2 regions of the Halobacillus rhizosphaerae genome follow, and region 1 is predicted to be linked to the other one. Evidence: predicted binding sites of a transcription regulator. Region 1 holds the regulator's gene; the other holds the start of a gene.
What was found. Region 1 encodes LexA, which represses DNA repair genes until DNA is damaged. Its sites were predicted from a motif close to CGAACATATGTTCG; they were not measured.
Positions count from the first base shown of each region.

Region 2: the regulator LexA is predicted to act here: its motif matches at 2,963-2,976, upstream of uvrB (excinuclease ABC subunit UvrB).

Region 1 is NZ_JAUTWQ010000001.1:778,599-796,276, forward strand. Features, by position in the region: gene Q7A53_RS04010 (AAA family ATPase) at 1-460, opposite strand, end outside; gene tlp (small acid-soluble spore protein Tlp) at 789-1,007, opposite strand; gene Q7A53_RS04020 (FbpB family small basic protein) at 1,106-1,249, opposite strand; gene Q7A53_RS04025 (TlpA disulfide reductase family protein) at 1,302-1,874, opposite strand; gene acnA (aconitate hydratase AcnA) at 2,063-4,768, opposite strand; gene Q7A53_RS04035 (DUF2621 domain-containing protein) at 5,057-5,491, shown strand; gene Q7A53_RS04040 (CcdC family protein) at 5,565-6,047, opposite strand; gene Q7A53_RS04045 (response regulator) at 6,075-6,440, opposite strand; gene Q7A53_RS04050 (Na(+)/H(+) antiporter subunit B) at 6,459-6,887, opposite strand; gene Q7A53_RS04055 (cytochrome c biogenesis CcdA family protein) at 6,953-7,657, opposite strand; gene Q7A53_RS04060 (YneF family protein) at 7,927-8,151, opposite strand; gene sirA (sporulation inhibitor of replication protein SirA) at 8,226-8,651, opposite strand; gene tkt (transketolase) at 8,812-10,818, opposite strand; gene Q7A53_RS04075 (DUF896 domain-containing protein) at 10,995-11,228, opposite strand; gene Q7A53_RS04080 (YneB family resolvase-like protein) at 11,308-11,958, opposite strand; gene lexA (transcriptional repressor LexA) at 12,280-12,903, shown strand; gene glnA (type I glutamate--ammonia ligase) at 13,230-14,561, opposite strand; gene Q7A53_RS04095 (MerR family transcriptional regulator) at 14,586-14,990, opposite strand; gene Q7A53_RS04100 (methionine gamma-lyase family protein) at 15,098-16,336, opposite strand; gene hflX (GTPase HflX) at 16,352-17,590, opposite strand; gene Q7A53_RS04110 (AAA family ATPase) at 17,671-17,678, opposite strand, start outside.
Region 2 is NZ_JAUTWQ010000010.1:179,104-184,207, forward strand. Features, by position in the region: gene uvrA (excinuclease ABC subunit UvrA) at 1-907, opposite strand, end outside; gene uvrB (excinuclease ABC subunit UvrB) at 915-2,894, opposite strand; gene Q7A53_RS12480 (ATP-binding protein) at 3,191-5,104, opposite strand, start outside.

The DNA.
Region 1 (17,678 bases):
GTTCGTATACTTCTTTATAGATCTGCAATCTGCTGGAAGTTTCCATTACTTCTTTTTCAGCTAGGGAGTTGTCCCATTGCTCCTTCAGTTTAAGAAGGTCTTGTTGAATAGAGCGTGCCTTTTTAGCTTTCGCTGAATCATGGTCAGTTTCATGCATCACCCATTGCTCAATAGGTGTATTCTTTAGTAAAGTATAGGCCTGCATGAGCTGCTTAGATTCATAAATTTCGTTCACTACTTTATGGTTATCATTCATCACTCTTGCCTCATCTATAAACTGATCAGATAGGGAATCTTGATCAGGGTGACGCTTAATTCGGTGATAGGCAAGGGATGCATATAAGAGGGCTTTCAATTCTTTATCATTAATCTCGGAGTCATTTAAATAACGCAGCGCTTCCACTTCGGATATCGGAGGTGCTTCATCCAAGCTGTTCCATTCTTTAATAAAATCCCACATTGCTTCCTCACGTCCTTTCCTATCAACGTTTCCCATTTTATCATAATCCGTTTTATATGTAGAAGAACAAGCCCTGAACAGGCGGACGAACTCCCGCCAAGGATCCCGTTCTTTATTCTTGCGGCCGGAAATGCTGTCTGCATACTACGGAAACTCCACGAACCGAGAACCCTGCACGAGAATAGTTTACTCTCTCAGGAAGCCGATTGGTAAACCGTGCTTTTATTTATTGCAAAATAAAGCAAACCCGAACCATACAAAGTTAAAGGTCCGGGTTTGCTACTGAATGGAATGCTTTCATCCCATCCTTTTCCATTTAATGTTGGTTTTATTGATTTTTGGCTTCATCTTTAATTTCTTGACGCATACCTTCAATAGATTGTTCGCGCCGTTTGTTCTTTTCTTTAATTTGCTGTTGTTCCGTTTCATTAGCAAACTCTAGTGATTCATGAGAAGCTTCGATATTTTCAATGGTATTTGCTACGTTCTCCTGTAAACGGTCAACGTTATCCTTGCGGTTGTCTGGTTTCGGCATGTTCCGCCCCATTAAAATTCTCCTTTAAAATCGATTCGGACTTGTCGGAAGTCCTCCCTTACGTTTCCCAATGAAAAAAACCTTATACAAAAAAACAAATTCCATCTTTTTTAGGATGGAATTTGTTCTAATCTGTCCTTATGACGCTTTTCAATGCGGTCATCAATTTCATCTAGTAGTTTTTGGTCTTCTTCTATACTTTTAATATTCGCCTGCACACGCTCATTAAACGTTAAGGATTGCCTTTTTCTCATGAGAATCTCTCCTTTTAAGAATAAGCATTCCCAAGAGATAAGCAAAATATTCCTATTCCAGCGATTCCTTCATTTTGACCATAACATCATAAGTCATTGGACCAACTATTTTAGGCAGCTGTATTCTGCCATCCGTCCCAATAAAATAAGTAGTCGGAATCGTAAGCGCCTGGTAAAGATCATTGACTTTTAGTTCTTTATCTAACACAACAGGAAAATGATAATGGTGTTCCTTCATATATTTGTTTACCTCTGCAACACCTTTTTCGCTTCCAGTGGCATTAACCGCCACAATCTCAACCTCATCTCCGAAGTCTTGATAGAACGTTTCCAGCTCCGGCATTTCTTCCTGACAAGGGGGACACCAGGTCGCCCAGAAATTCAGAAAAACCTTTTTCCCTTTTAAGTCATCTAAAGTTATGGAGTCTCCGTTTAAAGTTTCCAAAGTGAAATCAGGTGCTTTTTCCCCAGTTTTAAGCTCTCTCGGGGCGTTAGGGGCGACCATCATCGTCCCGTCCTGATTCGACTCGGAGTTGGATATTTCCGCAGTTACATCCTCTTTTTTCTGCTGGTCTTTTTTATAGTCAGCGACAGTTACCACAAGCATTCCAATTAAGACAAGCATCACTGCTCCTGCAAGGACCTTCTTGACGATGATTTACTCGCCCCTTTCTCTAATAAGATCATCAAAATATGTACAAGATTTATATAGGATAGTCTATGTTTTACTTTATATAATAAAACACGCTTTTGTAAAGAAAAGCGTAAATAAAATTAAAAAAACCGCCATAAAAGGCGGTTTTTTAATCATACTTAGCTTAATTTGTTACGCAAGACCATTTGAAGAATTCCACCATGACGGTAGTAATCAACTTCAACTTCACTATCAAAACGAGCGACAACATCAAATTCTTTCTTGCTGCCTTCTTCGTCGGTAGCCGTAACCTTCACTAAATCATGAGGTTGTACAGATTCATCTACTTGAACGTCGAACGTTTCGCGTCCAGTAAGTCCAAGAGATTCGATGGTGTCTCCTTCTTTAAATTGAAGCGGAAGAACACCCATCATGACTAGGTTAGAACGGTGGATCCGCTCAAAGCTTTGAGCAATAACCGTTTTAATTCCCAGTAAGTCCGTTCCTTTAGCAGCCCAGTCACGGGAGCTTCCCATACCATAGTCATCTCCAGCAATTACGAGAAGCGGGGTATTGTCCTGCTGATACTTCATTGCCGCTGTATAGATCGGCATTACTTCTTCAGTTGGCCAGTAAGTGGTAAATCCACCTTCTGTTCCAGGCGCTAATTGGTTACGAATACGAATATTTGCAAACGTACCGCGCATCATCACTTCGTGGTTACCACGGCGTGAACCATAAGAATTAAAGTTTCGCGGACTTACACCGTTTTCCTGTAAATATTCGCCGGCAGGCATGTCTTTCGGGATAGCTCCTGCAGGTGAGATGTGGTCTGTCGTAACGGAATCACCAAATTTACCTACTACACGCATGCCGTTAAGCGGCTTGACTTCTTCAGGTTCGCTTGAAAGCCCCTCAAAGAATGGTGGGTTTTGAATGTACGTAGAATTATCGTTCCAGTCATACAATGGCTCATCCGTTGTATTAATTTCATTCCATTCCTTGTTGGAATTAAATACGTTTTCATACTCTTTACGGAAGATCTCTGGAGTAACAGAGTTTGAAATCTCCTGCTTGATTTCTTCCTGAGTCGGCCAGATATCATCAAAGTAAATTGGATCTCCGGACATATCCTTGCCAATAGGCTCTGTTTTCAGATCAATATCCACTGTTCCAGCTAATGCGTAAGCTACCACTAATGGCGGTGATGCCAAATAGTTTGCTTTCACAAGCGGGTGAATACGGCCTTCGAAGTTACGGTTACCTGAAAGTACTGATGATGCTGTTAAATCATTATCAGCAATTGCTTTTTCAATTTCAGGAAGTAAAGGACCGGAGTTACCGATACATGTTGTACAGCCATAACCGACCAAGTTAAAGCCAAGTTTGTTTAGATACTCCATTAAGCCTGAATCTTCAAGATAGCGAGTAACTACTTTAGATCCTGGAGCCAAAGAAGTTTTCACATAGGATGGTACGTTTAAACCTTTCTCAACGGCTTTCTTAGCTACAAGTCCTGCGCCCAGCATTACATGCGGGTTCGAAGTATTTGTACAAGAAGTAATAGCAGCGATCGCAAGTGCACCTGTCTTCATAACTGCTTTATCTCCGTTAGAGAATTCTACTTCTGCTTCTTTATCAAATTCAGCTTTATCCAGTCCAAAGCCGTGATTACCGGCAGGGCCTGTAATCGCTTTGTTAAAGGATTTCTTCATCTGAGAAAGCGGAATCAAATCTTGAGGACGTTTCGGTCCAGATAAATTTGGTTCCAACTCTTCAAGATCGATTTCGACCAGTTTCGTGAAATCTGGATCTTCAAAGGATGGATCATACCAAAGATTATTTTCTTTACAGTATGTTTCTACCAATTTAATCTGCTCTTCACTGCGGCCAGTTAGACGCATATATTCTAAAGATTCCCCATCTACTGGGAAGAAACCACATGTAGCACCATATTCTGGAGCCATGTTGGAGATCGTTGCACGATCTGCCAGCGGCATTTCCTGTAAGCCTGGTCCGAAGAATTCAACAAACTTCCCAACTACGTTTTGCTCACGAAGTTTTTGAGTCACTTTTAGCGCTAAGTCTGTTGCGGTAGTTCCTTGAGGGAAGCTTCCGTTTAATTTCACACCTATAACTTCTGGAGCAGGGAAATAAGAAGGCTGACCTAACATTCCTGCTTCGGCTTCAATACCGCCTACACCCCACCCAAGTACTCCAAGACCATTAATCATAGTCGTATGTGAGTCAGTACCTACTAATGTATCTGGATAAGTATCTACAGAACCATCATCCGTTTTATTTGAATGAACTACATTTGCAATATATTCAAGGTTCACCTGGTGAACAATACCTGTTGCAGGTGGAACTGCACGGTAATTATCAAAGGCTTTTTGAGCCCAGTGTAAAAATTCATAACGCTCTTGATTTCGTTCAAATTCAAGTTCCATGTTAGCTCTCAGTGCATCAGGTGTGCCATATTTATCCACCTGTACGGAGTGGTCAATAACCAGATCCACAGGGACTTCAGGATTAATTTTATCCGGGCTGCCTCCCATATCGACCATAGCTTTTCTAAGTGAAGCAAGGTCAACTACTGCGGGTACACCTGTGAAATCCTGCAGAATTACCCGGGAAGGTTTAAATGGAACATCTTCCCCTGCTGATTTACTAGTTCCCCAATTTGCTAAACTCTCCACGTGTTCATCTTTAATCACACGTCCGTCGTGCTGACGAAGCAGAGATTCGAGCAGAATACGGATAGAGAAAGGCAGACGGGAGATCTTTCCATGTCCCGCTTCTTCTAAGGCTTTCAAGTCGTAATAGTTGTACGTTTGGCCATTAAGGTCAAATTGTTTGCGAGCATTATATGCATTGCTAGCCATGTTTCCTTTTACCCCCTCATCAAAATTAAATGGCGAGCCCGACAGGCTTCCCCATTCCCCAATTGTTCATTTGCTCCTTTCAACAAAAAAGGACACAAATCTGCAACTATTATTGTAAAACAAAAGAATTTAGAAGTAAAACAATTAAGCAGATTTTTAATTATTCAGTTATTACTAAACGGCGAACTATGCTGACCTAAAAGTAAACACAGGTTGTATTTCTTAAAGCAACCTTTTATAATTAACCTAATCAATCATACTTAGAAAATGAAACAAGGTGATTACAAAATGTCTCTCGGATTTTCCCTGTTTATCATTACCTGGGTCATCATCATGGTAGGCTTAATGAGTATAGGCGGTTTCTTTATGTTCCGTAAGTTTTTGAAGCGTTTGCCGAAAGAAGATGGAAAGTCCATCATCGACTGGGAAGAACATTATATTGAGCTGACCAGACATATGTGGAAACAGGATCAGAAAGACTTACTGGAAGAGCTGGTGTCCCCGGTGCCGGAATTATTTAGAGATATCGCACGTCAGAAAATCGCCGGACGCATCGGGCAGGTAGCGCTCGAAAAGAAACAAAAGAAAATTACACAAGAAGTCATTATCGAAGGCTACATTCTGGCTACACCTAAGCGAGATCATAAGTTTCTGATAAAGAAGCTTGAAGAGAAGAAAATTGATCTTGCACCTTATCAGCCATTGTTTGATCAAACCTCATAGTGCTCGTTCTGCTTAACTAATTCGGACGAATCGAAAGAGGCCGGGGTCTAACCACCCCGGCCTTTTCTAATATTCATGCATTGGCATCTGAAGTATGCCTTTTCCGATCAAGCTGCAGAAACTGTTTGAGCATTGCTATGCGCCAGGAAACAATCATCCCAAAGGCAAGCAGGAAGAACATCCCGCTCGTTTCAGCCAGAGTCTCATTCTGACCAATTATGACTTTTAGTATAATCCTTATCACAAGCAGCCCCGCCAAAATAAAGACAAACCCCTTGGAAGGCTTCAAATAAATCTGGTCCCCTCTCATTTCAAAACGTGAAGTCCGAATGAGAAAGATGGAAAATATAATTCCCACAACGAGAGCTTCAGCTACTTGACTCCAAGCGACTCTGAATTCCGGTAAGAGAAACATGAAGGCTCCTGTGCTCATAAAAATCGGCGGTAAAACAATTTTCTTAATACTCGCCGGGCGTTTAGCTGCCCGCAGCCGGATGAAAATCATTCCCGTAGCCATTCCGGCTGCCAGAATTGTGCTTGCAATTAACCAATACATATCCATTCACTCTTTCTTTTAGCCCATTCACGGTTGATTTAAGACTCGCTCAACGGCATCAAGAACTCTATTTTCGTCAAAAGGCTTTACAATAAAATCTTTGGCGCCGCGTTCAATGGCTTCGACAATCATTTTCTGCTGTCCCATTGCCGAACACATGACAATCCGAGCATCCGCTGAATGAGCTTTGATTTCTGTTAATGCTTCGATTCCGCTTTTTTCAGGCATCGTAATATCCATCGTAATTAAGTCTGGTTTTAATTGATGAAACTTAGCTACAGCTTCTTCTCCATTTTCCGCTTCTCCCACCACTTCATGATTTCCATTTTGTAAAATGGCGGTCAGCGTCATCCTCATAAACTTAGCATCATCCACAATTAAAATTCTCGCCATAACTGCTCCCCCTGCTCCTTAATCACGATCATTTGCGATCGATAGAATGATCGTCATTGTCACACCGATAACCGTTATATAAACGCCAAGATCAAACATTAAAGCAGTTGCAAGTTCTGTTCTTCCCAGGACAGGAAGATGAAAATAAGCAAAAGTATGACTTAAAAAAGGCTGACCAAAAACAAATGAGCCTATGCCAGTAGTTAAGGCAATCAACAGCCCTACAGGGATTAGATAGCGGTAGTTCACAGGAAGAACCTTCTGCATGGATTGAAAGCCATAAGCCATATACATGAGAACAATCGCAGCTGAGGTCATCAGCCCGCCTATAAATCCTCCTCCTGGGGCATTATGACCGGCCAGAAATAAATAGATGGAGAACCCAAAAAGAATAAATGCAATCAAAGTTGTAGTTGTACGTAGTATTATGTCATTCGTGCGGGCCATATAGATGCTCCTTTGATTAGTGTCGATATTTTCATCATAATATAAAGCACGGTTAAAATCCACGGTTAGAAACCTTGAAAACCAAACCAGTTAACTAAATAAGAGGTTAACTTCGTCATCCAGTCAAAATAGAGGGCTACTCCCATGACAATCATTACATAGCCGCCTATTTTCACAATGATACCGCTATTCCGTTTAATCCAGGTCATTTTTCCAATAAAGAATGAAAGAATGAGAAAAGGCACAGAAAACCCTAAAGAATAGGATACCATCATCAGCATAAATAAATTGGGACGGTCTGCAGCAAGAACCAATACCGCAGAGAGGATCGGTCCTGTACATGGCGTCCACCCCAGCGAAAAGGTTAACCCAATCAAAAATGACCCTATAAATCCTGCCGGACGATTTTTAAAGGCAATTTTACGATCTCTCATTAAAAATGAGAAATTAAACACACCAATAATGACAAAACCAAAGAAAATAATAATGATGGAACCGAGCTGCCGGATCAAATCTTCATTTCTTATGAAAAATTGTGAGAGCAAGGATCCCGAAAAGCCCAGAATAATAAAAATCGTCGTAAAACCAAGCAGAAAGAGAATCGTATGGGCAAGACTTTTTCGATTCAGCATCCCATTATCTCCCCGTAATTCACTCACACTCATTCCTGTTATGTAAGAAAGAAAAGCAGGGTACAGAGGAAGCACACAGGGAGAAATAAAAGATAAAAAACCTGCCCCGAAGGCGATAAAAATGTTCACGTCAGTCATGATTTCTTCCTCCAAACGAATTGCTAGATACTATTGTATCAAACCCAGTTATAAAAAACGATGACACATTGATGAATCTTTAACTGTCTGGCGGATTACAATACCATTCTCTAATACTGGTTATTTCATTTAGAATAAAAGCAGGTTTCCCCCACCTCAATCTTTCAAGTCTTCAGGCAGAAATATAATCTGTTTTCAAGAGTGTACCTATTTACTACTAGAAAAAAGCCTTCTTTCTATTATTGAAAGAAGGCTTTTTACAGAAATAATTATTTCATTTGGTTGTTCATAGAACGCATCATCTGATTTATCTTTTTCTGCGATGGTTTCTGCCCCATCTGCATCATTAATGTGCGCAGCATTTGTTCATTAATTGGCGGGTTTTTCTTTAAATAGTTCATCATGTATCTTCTTGCGATGAAAAAGCCTAAAGCTACACCACCGACAAGAGCTAAAATAGCAATGATGATCACCCATACAATCCCCAGTGTCATTGATTCGTCTTCCTCCTTCGTGTTGTATCCCATAACAGTATAGTAAAATGCTCTTCTGAATACAATAGGGCATTTTACAATAATAATCGCTGACGAGCTAGAGATGATATCCAGCCATAATGATCCCCGTTCTTCTCCAGAATATAAAAGGATTTATGGGACATTCTTAAGGGCTGAAAGATCATACGGTCTGCCTGACAGAGACTACTACACTGAAAGAAACAGCTATTATTCTTATACTTTATTATACCATAATTGCCCTCTTCATCCGAAAAAGGAAACCTTACAAACCTATCATTTTTCTCACTAACATTCATGTTCTTTCTCTGATTCAGCCAATCTATGTAAGGAAAAGCATCAGTTATATATTCCAGCTGCTTTTGATGGACCTCCGATTGTGGAAAACGGAGACATTCCAGCAGAAAACGTTTCATCATTTCAACTTTATAATAATAGCTGACACTGACTTCTGGCTTCACAGCAAAAATAGCAAAGTGCATCCTTAATCCCCCCTTGAGTCGTAGTATAACGGCTTAGGGAAGCGAAGGATGTCATTTCTTCACGTTCAGTAATTTCGATTTTTGTCATAGATTCCCGGTGAACTATTCTAAAATTAAATCAAGCTGCTGCTAGTACAGCAGCAGCTTAATTAAAAAGACTTTAGGAATTCATAAGGTTTTCTGCATGTTTCACAACATTTTCAACGGTAAAGCCATAATTTTCAATAACTGTTTCTCCTGGTGCAGAGGCGCCAAAGGTATCGATTCCAATTACTGAACCATCAAGACCTACGTAACGATCCCAGCCGAAGGATGCAGCCATTTCAACAGCTAAACGCTTACGAACCTGATTAGGAAGTACGCTTTCTTTATATTCATTACTTTGAGCATTAAATCGGTCAAAGGATGGCATACTTACAACTCGCACATCGTAGCCATTTTTCTTCAGTTCGGCTTGTGCCTGAATAATAAGCTGAACTTCAGAGCCTGATGCCAGCAGAACCGCATCTGGTTCTTCCTTCTCGGAGTCACTGATTACATATCCACCTTTTTTCACGCCTTCGTAAGATTTTTCATCCGTTCCTTCCAGAGTTGGAAGTCCTTGACGTGTAAGAACTAGTGCTGTAGGTGTTTTGTTAGATTCTAATGCAAGTCTCCAAGCTGCACTCGTTTCATTTCCATCGGCCGGACGGATAACGGACAAGTTAGGAATCGCGCGAAGAGAAGCAAGCTGTTCTACAGGTTCATGAGTTGGGCCATCTTCACCAACGGCGACAGAGTCATGAGTAAATACATAATTGACTGGTACATCCATAATTGCTGATAGACGTAGAGCAGGACGCAGATAGTCACTAAATACGAAGAAGGTACCGCCGTATACTTTTAAGCCGCCATGAAGCGCCATTCCATTTAAAGCAGAAGCCATAGCAAATTCTCTCACGCCAAACCAGATATTACGTCCAGCATAATTCTCTCTTGAGAAATCTTCTTCTTCTTTAACAGACGTTTTGTTAGAGCCTGCTAAGTCAGAGCTTCCTCCAAATAGATAAGGAACCGTTTTGGAAAGAGCATTAATAACTTCTCCAGAAGAAGCACGGGTAGCTAACTTGTCTTCTCCGGCTTTATACGTAGGCAGCTGATTTTGCCACCCTTCAGGAAGTTCGCCTTTAATGGCAGCTTCCAGTTCTTCAGCTAACTCAGGATAAGCTTCTTTATATCCCTTCATTAGATCATTCCAGGAATCCTCTTGCTGCTGTCCATTCGCTTGGACTTTATCTTTAAAATCCTGATAAACTTCCTCAGGTACATGGAATGGTTCATGTTCCCATTTATAATATTCTTTCGTTGCTGTCACTTCTTCTTCTCCAAGCGGAGCACCGTGAGAAGCAGACTTACCTGATTTATTTGGAGAACCGTAACCAATTACAGTTTTCACTTCAATCATCGTCGGCTGATCTGTGTTTTGTTTTGCACTTTCAATCGCACGGGCAATTTCTTCTGTGTCCGTTCCATCTTCTACGCGAATAACCTGCCAGCCATAAGCTTCATAGCGCTTCTCAACGCTTTCACTAAAGGATCGATCCAGATCACCATCCAAGGAGATATCATTGGAATCATAAAGAACGACTAGTTTACCAAGGCCCAAGTGGCCGGCAAGAGAAGCAGATTCTTGTGAAACGCCTTCCATTAAATCTCCGTCTCCGCAAATTGCGAACGTATAGTGGTCAACTACATTATAGTCGTCACGGTTGTATTTTGCTGCTAAGTGGGCCTCGGCCATCGCCATACCTGTAGACATTGCAAGTCCCTGACCCAGCGGTCCGGTTGTTGCTTCTACACCGTCTGTATGGTGAACCTCAGGGTGTCCTGGAGTTCTGGAATCCCATTGGCGGAAAGACTTTAAATCATCGATCTTTACATCATAACCGGAAAGATGAAGCAGGCTGTATAAAAGCATAGAGCCGTGCCCTGCCGATAATACAAAACGGTCACGGTTAAACCAGTGAGAATGACTAGGATTGTGGTTCATAAATTTCGTCCAAAGAGTATAGGCCATCGGGGCAGCGCCCATCGGCATCCCTGGATGTCCAGAGTTTGCTTTTTCTACTGCATCAATTGCTAGTGTACGAATCGTGTTTATTGAAGTTTGTTCAAGGCTGTTTGCCATGTTCAAAAATCTCCTTTCATTTCTGTTATATGTAACATGTTTTATCCTATAATGAAAATGCTCCAGTGACAAGCACTCTACAGTGATTTCCTGTTTTTTTCAAGCAAGAGCTCTACCGGAACACCAATTACTTCCAAACAAAGAATCCGCACCTTCACTCAGGTGCGGAAAGTTTATTAGTGTTTTTTTTCATTTTTCTGCATTTGCTTCAGCTTTTCAGGAGTTACATCCTTCCCATTCGGGTCAATGACCTTCATTCCTTTTAACTGATTCTTAAAGGATTTACGGACATTTCCTAAATACTGCTGACGCAATTCCTTTTGTTCTTCTTTCTCAGACTTAGTTAAGCCTTCTTGCTTTGATTTATTAGCTAATTCATTAATACGATTAATTTTTTCTTTAGACAACATATTACATACCCCTTTATTTGGAAGTATCCATGAAAAAGACAAGCGCATTTAAGCCCTTGTCTCTACTATAGTAACGCGATCATTCTTTATTTTCAAGTGATTCGTATTCCTGATACCTGCGATGAACGGTAGCTTTTGATACATCATACCCCAACCCTCTTAGAGTGGCAGCTATATCTTTAAAGGTCAGTTTATTTCGCCTTAAACGCACTACTTCTTCGATTGGAAATTCAATTCGCTCCCTGCCAGAAGCTGCCTCAAGATTAGAAAGATTGTTAGCCGGGTTGTATCCATTCTGAACAGCTTTTTTCATCCCTCTGCGAATCTTCATATTATGTATTTTCCGCTGGTACTCCTCTACAATCCCTACGATTTGCAAAACCATTGAATCAGATTCCGAGATTTCTAATTTACCATCGTGAGAAAGGGAGTAGATCTTCACTCCCAGTTTCTGCAGCTGATGAAATAAAGCAATCTTGGTGTTCCCCCGCCCAAGTCTAGTTTCATCCTGAATGAGAAGCCCTTCAGCTTCTTCACTGGAGAAGTATTGAAGCAAGCGGTAGAGACCTTCCCGTTCAACCTCGTAACCGCTCGCTCGTTCTTCTATACAATCCAACACTTCCATGCCGTGCTCTGCTGCCATCGCATATAATTCTTCCCTCTGCCTTTTCAAGGAAGAAACCTGGGTTTCTTTTTCCGTACTTACACGGCAATATAGTATTACTCTCATGATCACTTAACCCTCTCTAATAAAACTACTTCTTATCATAATATACTTTATCCTGTAATCACCATAGAGAAATATAAGAATGCTAAACTCGCAATAAATAGAACAAGATAAGTAACATCAAGCTTTGATAGTTTATTAAACATTAGATTCCCTCCATTTTAAGAACGAACGTTCCTAAGAACTTTTGTTCGCCTTTTGTTAATTCCAATTATATACGAACAAAGGTTCTTGTCAACCCATTTATTCGAACGCTTGTTTGTATTTATTTTTTATGCATGGTACAATGTGGTTACTATAATCCTATGTATGAGGTGTCAATCTATGAGTAAACTTTCAAAACGGCAGCAGGAAATACTAGATTTTATAAAAGAACAGGTTTTATTAAAGGGTTATCCCCCATCCGTTCGTGAAATTGGCCAATCTGTTGGCCTCGCTTCCAGTTCTACTGTTCACGGGCATTTATCCAGACTAGAGAAAAAAGGGTATATTCGCAGAGACCCGACAAAACCTAGAGCAATAGAAGTAATAGAGCTTGAAGAAGACCATAGTATTCCTAGAAGCGAAGCAGCTTATGCACCTGTCATTGGTAAAGTTACCGCAGGTTCTCCCATTACTGCAGTCGAGAACATTGAAGAATATGTTCCACTTCCTGATTCACTTGCCGGATCAGACCAGAACACCTTTGTTTTGATTGTTCAAGGGGAAAGTATGATCGAAGCTGGCATATTAAATGGTGACATGGTCGTTGTCAGACAGCAGCAAACCGCTCAAAACGGAGACATTGTAGTAGCCATGACAGAAGACGAAGAAGCAACTGTTAAGCGCTTCTTTAAAGAAAAAAATCACATTAGGCTGCAGCCGGAAAACGCGACCATGGATCCGATCCTCTTAAATGATGTGTCGATATTAGGTAAAGTAGTCGGTTTATACCGTACTGTTCATTAAAGAAGAAAGCGCAAGCGAATCGTGAGCACCGACAAACGGGGGGGCGGGTGGTTCATTATCCGCGGAGAGCGATCGCTGATTTCTATTGGCTAATCCCTGGAGCTGGATATACCTAAAGCTATTCAAACCGAAATCGTATGATCATTTCCTAGAAGACTAAAAAGACTGACCGAACTCCGGCCAGTCTTTTTTTTCGAGCGTTTTGATGAATCATTTTCTTGTGTCTCAACTTCACTTTGACTGTAGTAATCAAAAAACAACGGTGCGCCAGTTACTATTTGTTCACAAAAAAACCCTTGATGCTATTAACATCAAGGGTGAGAAGATTAATACGTCTGTAAATATTGTTCTCGTTCCCAAGGGTGAACCTGGGTTCTGAACATATCCCATTCGATTTCTTTTGCTTCAATAAAATGTTCGAATAGGTGTTCGCCAAGCGCTTCCACCATAATTGGATCTTTTTCCAATTCTTCAAGCGCATGAAATAGTGTAGCTGGAAGATCTTTAATTCCATGAGCTTCACGTTCTTTTTTGTTCATAACATAAATATTCCGGTCTACTGGAGTTGGAGCTTCTAACTTATTTTTCACCCCGTCAAGCCCTGCAGCAAGTAACACGGCCATAGCCATGTATGGGTTAGCAGATGGGTCCACACTACGTACTTCGATACGGGTGCTTAACCCTCGTGAAGTCGGTACGCGAATCAGCGGACTCCGGTTACGGCCGGACCAAGCTACATAACAAGGAGCTTCATAGCCAGGCACCAAACGCTTATAGGAATTTACAGTGGGATTAGTCACCGCTGTAAAGTTCGTCGCATGTTTAATGATGCCCGCTGTAAAATGGTAAGCAACTTTAGAGAGCTGTTTGTCACCTTTTTCATCAAAGAATGCGTTGCCATTTTCATTAAACAAGGACATATTCGCATGCATTCCGGATCCGTTCACGCCAAATAACGGTTTAGGCATAAAGGTGGCATGCAGTCCATGCTGACGTGCAATCGTTTTAACTGCAAGCTTAAACGTTTGAATATCATCGCAATGTTTCACAGCATCCGAATATTTAAAATCAATCTCATGTTGTCCTGGAGCCACTTCATGGTGAGAGGCTTCAATTTCAAATCCCATCTCTTCAAGTTCTAAAACAATGTCCCGGCGGCAGTTTTCCCCAAGGTCGGTAGGTGCCAGGTCGAAATATCCGCCTTTATCATTCAATTCCAACGTAGGTTCCCGATCTTCCCCAAGTTTGAATAGAAAGAATTCCGGTTCTGTTCCAATATTGAATGCAGAGAAACCCAATTCCTCCATCTTTTTAAGGTTGCGTTTAAGATTATAACGCGGACAGCCCTCGAATGGGGTTTTGTCAGGATTATAAATATCGCAGATAAAGCGTGCCACTTTACCTTTCTCAGAAGTCCATGGGAAAACTACAAAAGTATCTAAATCTGGTACTAAGTACATATCTGATTCTTCTATGCGTACGAACCCTTCAATCGAGGATCCATCAAACATCATTAATCCATCAATAGCTTTATCCAGCTGGCTTAATGGTATTTCCACATTTTTAATAGTTCCCAGCATGTCAGTAAATTGAAGCCGGATAAAACGAACATTTTCCTCATCAATTTTCTTATAAATTTCTTCTCTGGTTAATCCCATTGCCTCGTCTCCTCCCGAACTGCTTTAATGGAAAAATCGTGATAATTCTCCCTGTCGTAATCCAAGTTTACCTTGTCTTCCCGAAGTGAATAGTTCTTGCTGTAACATACGACGAAGTTCTTTTTCAGAAAGTTCATTGTGGACCTCTTCTACGCGCTCTTCGTTATAGGGCTCGTTCTTCGGCTGGTCCGTCAGCTCCAGAACCTGCTTAATTCCTGCCATATTTACTCCTTTTTCTATGAGATCTTTTATCTCTAACAAACGATCTACGTCGTTAAAGGAAAACAGACGGCGATTGCCATCTGATCTTGCAGGAGTCACAAGTTTGTGCTGCTCATAATAACGGATTTGCCGCGCAGACAGGTCAGTTAAAGATTGAACAATCCCCATCGGGAATAGCGGCATCGAACGACGAATTTCATCACTCATCGAATTGCCTCCTCCCAAAAGAAATGATACTTTCATTATACGACACGAAGGTGATATGTCAATGAATGTTAGGATTGTTTACATAAAAAAAGAAAGCGCTTATAATCTTACATAATATTTTCACTCAGCAGCTGTTCCACTGCCGTGGTGACAGCAATTTTTACATGAGAATAGGTTAACCCGCCTTGGACAAAGGCAGTATAAGGCGGACGGATCGGGCCATCTGCCGTAAGCTCTAAACTGGCTCCCTGGATAAACGTGCCGGCCGCCATAATCACGTCATCCTCATATCCAGGCATAGGGCTAGGGTGAGGAGTCACATGAGAGTTAATCGGTGATGCCGCTTGAATGGTCTGACAAAACCGAACCATTTGGCTGGCGTTTTCAAAACTTACCGACTGAATGAGATCGGTACGCGGAACATCGTAGGAAGGGTTAGTCTTAAAGCCCAGCTCATTTAGAAATTTAGCTGTGAATACTGCTCCTTTAAGAGCTTCTCCCACAACATGTGGAGCAAGGAAGATTCCTTGATACATTTCCTGGAGACTATTTACCGTAGCACCCGTTTCCTTCCCTAATCCAGGCGCAGTGAGGCGGTAACTGCATAATTCAATCAGCTCTTTTTTCCCCGCTATGTACCCACCGATTCTTGCCAGCCCGCCGCCAGGGTTCTTAATGAGAGAACCTGCAATTAAATCCGCTCCTGCCTCCAAAGGCTCCCGCTCTTCTACAAATTCACCGTAGCAATTATCGACGAAAATAATTACATCGTCTTTCATTGAACGGACGTATTGAATAATCTTTTCAATCTCTTCTATACGAAAGGAAGGCCGTTCAGAATAGCCTTTTGACCGCTGAATAGCCACCACTTTCGTTTGGTTAGACAATGCACGTTCGATTTCTGCTTTGTCAAAATCATGTTCATTGGTAAGCGGTATGGACTGATAAGTGATACCAAAGTCCTTTAGGGAGCCCGTGTCTTTTCCACTGCTCCCAATTACTTCTGCGAGTGTATCATAAGGTTCTCCACTAATATAAAGCAGTTCATCTCCAGGGCGCAGAACTCCAAATAAACTGGTTGTAATCGCATGCGTTCCCGAGATCAGCTGAGGACGAACGAGGGCATCTTCCGCGTTAAAGATTGCCGCATAAAGAGCTTCCAGCGTATCTCGCCCAAAGTCATCGTACCCATAGCCCGTGGTCGGATTAAAGTGTGCATCACTAACTCGCAGGGCCTGAAAAGCTTGTAATACTTTCCGCTGGTTTTTTTCCACCTTTCGATTAATCTCATCATGGTAATTTCTAATGGATTCTTCCGTCTCTCGTAAAGCTTGTTCAATATTCATGAGCCGCATTCTTCCTTACTTTTGTATAATCTTGTGTTTTAATGGGTGGTCTGGATGGATATATCCGTGAAGTGCATATCCTTCCCGTTCTTCATAAAATTGCATGCTGGTTACTATGCTGAATTTCTTATATTCCTGAAGTCTTTTTCCTTCACCTGCAGGTACAAACACATCGTATTCATACCAGTCATCCTTGATCACTTCTTCTACTTTATGTAGGATCCGCTTCACATCAATGGAGTCGTGCACACTGACCGATAAAGAAGGGAACGCCGGTGGAATAAAATCTCCTTCCACTAGGTCCTTTTTATTGTAAACAGTAAGCATTGGCAATTGGCTCGCTCCCAGTTCCTCAAGCAGTTTAAGCACAATGTGTTCCTGGTGAAGATGATCTGGATGAGCCGCGTCTACCATATGAAGAATAAAGTCTGCTTCCGTTACTTCTTCAAGCGTTGAGCGAAAGGCAGCAATCAAAGTAGTCGGTAAATCCTGAATGAAACCGACTGTATCGGACAACAGGGCCTGAAAGCCTGAAGGCAGACTGAATTGCCTTGTTAAAGGATCTAATGTGGCAAATAACAAGTTCTCCTCAAAAGAATCACTTTCTGTCACTTGATTAAAGAAGGTCGATTTCCCGGCATTGGTATATCCGACAATCGCAATTTGAAACGCTTTATTTTCTTTCCTCCGCTTACGATATTGATCCCTCTGTTTGACGACCGTGTTTAATCGTTTTTTAATATCATCTATCCTCCGTTGAATATGACGGCGGTCTGTTTCTAGTTTTGTTTCCCCTGGCCCACGGGTCCCTATCCCGCCGCCAAGCCTCGATAATGCAGTTCCTTGCCCAGCCAGGCGTGGAAGCAGATACTCAAGCTGAGCAAGTTCTACTTGAAGCTTCCCTTCCTTGGTATGAGCACGGCCAGCAAAAATATCTAAGATCAACTGACTGCGATCAATTACCCGCCTATCTGTCCGATCTGAGATATTCCTTAACTGACCCGGTGATAATTCATCATTAAAAATAATTAAATCAGCTTCAAACTCTTCAGCTAGAATTTTTATTTCTTCTAACTTACCTTCCCCTAAGTAGGTTGCCGGATGAACACGTTCCCGATTTTGGATTACAACTTTACACACTTCTCCGTCCGCTGTTTCCGTTAAAGACTGCAGCTCTTCCAGAGAGTAGTTAAACCGCTCTTCATCTTCTCTTGGTGCTTTTCTTGCTACAAGGATTACTTTTTCTTTATCTATCAACTTGGGTCACCCTCTTTTCTAAACCATCCTTCCTTTCATAATATCAAAAATAACCAGCAAACGGTATTCCTGCAGAATTAAGGGC
Region 2 (5,104 bases), on a different contig from region 1:
GATTTAAAGATTTGGACCAATCAGGAATTACAAGGTCGATGTCCACCTCAAGCTGGGTACCCAAACCATCACAGCGGTTGCAGGCTCCGTAAGGACTATTAAATGAAAACATTCTCGGTTCTAATTCACTTACAGAAAATCCACAAATCGGACAGGCATGATGTTCACTGAACATGAGTTCTTCTTCACCGATTACATCAACAACTGTATGGCCTCCGCCTAGATTCAGAGAAGTCTCTAAAGAGTCTGACAAGCGGCCTTCTACGCCATCCTTCACAACAATTCGGTCCACGACTACTTCAATAGAGTGTTTCTTGTTTTTCTCTAAGTTTATTTCCTCGGAAATTTCACGCATTTCCCCGTCTACTCTTAGCCTGATATAGCCTTCCTTTTGCAGCTGTTCAAAAACCTTCACATGCTCTCCTTTGCGTCCAGATACAACCGGCGCCAGGATTTGCATTTTCGTTCGTTCAGGATATTCAAGAATCCGGTCGACCATCTGCTGAACGGTTTGGGAACTAATTTCAATTCCGTGGTTTGGACATGTTGGTCTGCCGATTCGAGCAAACAACAGACGTAAATAATCATAAATTTCCGTTACTGTACCCACTGTAGAACGGGGGTTTCTGCTCGTAGTTTTCTGATCTATAGAGATCGCCGGGGATAACCCTTCGATGGAATCTACATCTGGTTTGTCCATTTGCCCCAGGAACTGGCGGGCATAGGCACTCAGAGATTCTACATACCGTCTCTGTCCTTCAGCGTAGATGGTGTCAAACGCAAGCGAAGACTTCCCTGATCCGGACAGCCCAGTCATTACGACTAATTTATTCTTAGGAATATCAATATCGATATTTTTTAAGTTATGTGCTCTGGCTCCTTTAATGCTAATATGCTTGCTGGCCATAAAGTGCTCATCCTTCCGCTTTTAGTTCCAAAATTATATCTCTCAGTTCGGCTGCCTTCTCGAAATCCAGATCCCTGGCAGCTTGTTTCATCTCTGTCTCGAGGTTATCCACTAGTTCCCCACGCTCTTTCTTAGTCATCTCTGAAGGTTTTTTCCCTGTTTCATATGACGCCTCTTCTTCAGCAGCAGTAGTAGCTTTAATGACATCCCTAATCTCTTTATTAATCGTTGTCGGAGTAATGCCATGCTCTTCATTATAGGCAATCTGCTTTTCACGGCGCCGGTAGGTTTCATCAATAGCAAACTGCATAGATTTCGTGATTTTATCCGCATACATAATCACTTGGCCGTTTTGGTTACGTGCAGCCCGGCCGATCGTCTGAATTAACGAGCGGTCAGAGCGCAGAAATCCTTCTTTATCCGCATCAAGAATCGTCACGAGCGAAACTTCAGGAATATCCAACCCTTCCCTTAAGAGGTTAATTCCAATTAAAACATCATATTTTCCTCTTCTTAAATCACGGATAATTTCTATCCGTTCCAGTGTTTTAATTTCTGAGTGTAAATAAGCGACCTTAATACCAAGTTCCTTTAAGTAATCCGTTAAGTCTTCTGACATTTTCTTAGTTAAGGTAGTGACCAGCACTCGTTCATTACGTTCACTGCGCTTATTAATCTCTCCGATTAAGTCATCAATTTGACCATGGATCGGTCTGATATCTATTTCCGGATCCAATAAACCAGTTGGACGGATAATTTGTTCAGTGACTCGCGGTGTATGTTCTAACTCGTAAGGACCGGGTGTTGCGGACACATACGTAATTTGATTGATATGATCTTCAAATTCTTCAAACCTGAGCGGCCGGTTGTCAAGAGCAGACGGCAGGCGGAATCCGTGGTCGACGAGCACCTGTTTACGAGCTTTATCCCCGTTAAACATTCCTCGAACCTGAGGAAGGGTAACGTGAGATTCATCTGCCATAATCAAGAAATCATCTGGAAAATAGTCAAGCAGGGTATAAGGAGTGGCCCCCTTTTCCCGGAAAGTTAGATGACGTGAGTAGTTCTCAATACCCGAACAGAAACCCATTTCATTCATCATTTCCAGATCATAGTTGGTCCGCTGTTCGATCCGCTGAGCTTCCAGCAATTTATTTTCATCCTTCAATTCTTTGACGCGGACGTTTAATTCTTCTTCTATATTTTTAATAGCTTTTTTCAATTTCGCTTCCCGCGTTACGAAGTGAGAGGCAGGGAATATGGCAACATGTTCACGGTCACCAACGATTTCCCCTGTAAGCACATCTACTTCTCTGATTCGATCAATTTCATCTCCGAAAAATTCAACGCGCATCGCATGGTCTTCTCTAGAAGCAGGGATAATCTCTACAGAATCCCCTCTTACTCTAAAGGTACCACGCTGAAAGTCGATATCATTTCTAGCGTACTGAATATCTACCAGATTACGCAGCAATTCATCGCGGTCTTTCTCCATGCCGGTCCGAATCGAGAGAACCTGGCTGCGGTATTCGTCAGGAGAACCCAGGCCATATATGCAGGAAACACTGGCTACTATGATCACATCGTTTCTTTCAAATAATGAGGACGTTGCCGAGTGGCGGAGTTTATCTATTTCATCATTAATGCTCGCATCTTTTTCGATAAACGTATCCGATGATGGCACGTAAGCTTCCGGTTGATAATAATCGTAATAGCTTACAAAATATTCGACTGCATTATTAGGAAAGAACTCTTTAAATTCACTGTATAATTGACCTGCCAATGTTTTGTTATGGGCGATAATAAGAGTTGGCTTGTTCACTTGCTGGATCACATTAGACATGGTAAACGTTTTACCTGTACCTGTTGCACCCAATAATGTCTGATGCTTTTCACCTTTATTGATGCCGTCCACAAGCTCTTTGATAGCTTTAGGCTGATCTCCCTGCGGCGAATACTGGGATACCAATTCAAATTGATTCTCCATGACGACCCCTCCGTTCCTAACTAATTCATCATTAGTTTACCACAATATTTTAACATTCTAACATGAAACGAACAAACATTCGGTTTCAGGATTTGAAGAACTTTATGACCTTTATGAATTTCAATTAAAAAAGAAAACCTGAACCGTGACATTTCAACGGTTCAGGTTTTCTGCATTCTTCATAAATAGAGGCCGCAAATCAACATTTGAGGTCGTATCGCCTGCTTAGACGTGCGATGTTTTCCATGTGCCTAATTAACCCTCTTCTTCCACTATCCACCTGTTCTCGATGCGAGTTACTCCTGGTGAATTTCTTCTCCATTAGCAATGAGGATCTGTCCTTTTTTCTTGTCATGAAGCAGCGTTTGTAATATGACCGTGGACAGTTTACTAGGTGGATAAGGTTTAACTAAGTAGCCTTCTACTTTAAGTTCTTCTTCCGTATTTGATTGGTTCAATGCGCTTGATATAAAGATAGGCAGATGCTGCAAATGGCTGCAAGTTTTAATTCCAGCTATAACTTCCCATCCGGATACGTGGTCCGCTAAGGTAAGATCAATGATAAAGGCATCAGCATGAAGAGTAGGAAGAGCATCAAGAACAGACCTTCCTTCGTTATAATGAGACACTTTCAACCCGGCATCCCTGAGCTCATCCTTCAACAACCGCGAAAGATTAAGATCATCTTCAACTAATACTACATGCGGTACGTTTTCAATCTCACACTGCTGGCTGGAAATGTTTTCGTGCAGAGGCAGGGTGACCGTAAACACACTTCCAGAGCCCTGCTCAGACAACACGGTAATTTTCCCGTGGTGGACTTCTGCAATTTCTTTACTGATTGCAAGTCCTAAACCAGTTCCTCCGATTTTCCTCTGACTAGAGTTATCAATACGGTGAAACTTCGTGAAGAGCTTTGAAATTTCAGATTCTGGAATCCCTATGCCTTCGTCCGAAATATAGACATACACATTCTTTTTATCATTATTTACAGCCACAACGACTTCTCCCCCATCAGGAGAAAACTTAAGGGCATTGCTGATCAAGTTCGTAAACAACTGAATCATTTTCTCACGGTCCGCATGCACGCTGGAAGTGAAGGAGTCATTAGAGTAGATTAATTCGTGACCAGGGTGACTAATTTCAAAACCTTCCATCAGTCCTTTCATTACTTCATCTAATTCAAATACTTCCTGTTTGAAGGGTTCTCTGCCGGCTTCCATTCGTTGCAAGTCCAGAAAATCATTGATTAAATTGGTTAACCGTTTCGCCTCGCTGTGTATCGTTTTCAAGTACCTTTCCTGACGCTCAGGGGTCAGATCCCGCTGAATCATAAGCTCAGTGTAACCTAACACACTAGCAAGTGGCGTCCGCAATTCATGACTCACTGTAGCGACAAGATTGGTTTTCATTTGATTCACTTCAAACTCCATCGTGATATCTCTAAATACAAACAGAAGCCCCACTTTTTCCTCTTTTCTGTAAATGGTTTCGGTGTAAACATTAATCATCCGGGTTTCTTCCCCTGCTCGAACTTCCATCTGCAGATTTCTCGTCGGATGATGGTGAGTAAATATTACTTCATTACAAAATGCGGCAAACCGTCCGTCGTCGACAATATGACGGCAGACTTGACTCAGCCAACCATCAAATTCCTTTCGCAGCCAATTATGCTGCTCAGGAAAACGCAAACCAAGAAAATTCAGCCAGTTTTGATTGTATTGAACAAGACTGCCTTCTTCATCTACAAATAAGATTCCCTCATTAACATTATCGATAATGTCCTGATTCAGCTGCCGATTTACTTCTGTTACTTCAAATGAATCCAGCCGCTCAATCGACAAGGACGCCCGGTCTAATATAGAGGCCATCGCTTCCATCTCATAATCCTGGTAAGTTTCACTGATCCGAGTTGCTACGAGAACAGCGATCAGCTTCCCCGTAGACCCAAATACAGGCAAATGCAAATCATAACTCTCCGCAGGTGGATAATACCCCGTTTCAGATGGCTTGGTGATGCGCTGCCGGACGAATGGAGCTTGAAGTTGAGATAATCGCTCAATCACATAAGTAAAAGCCCCCGTCACCCCATCCTCGAACACTGCCGCTTCAATGCCTATCGAAGAAAATTGTTCCGATTCTATTAAAAAGAAAATGCCATGATCAAAACTGTATAGTTCTTCCAGCTGCTGCAGAACTCTTTCTAGAAG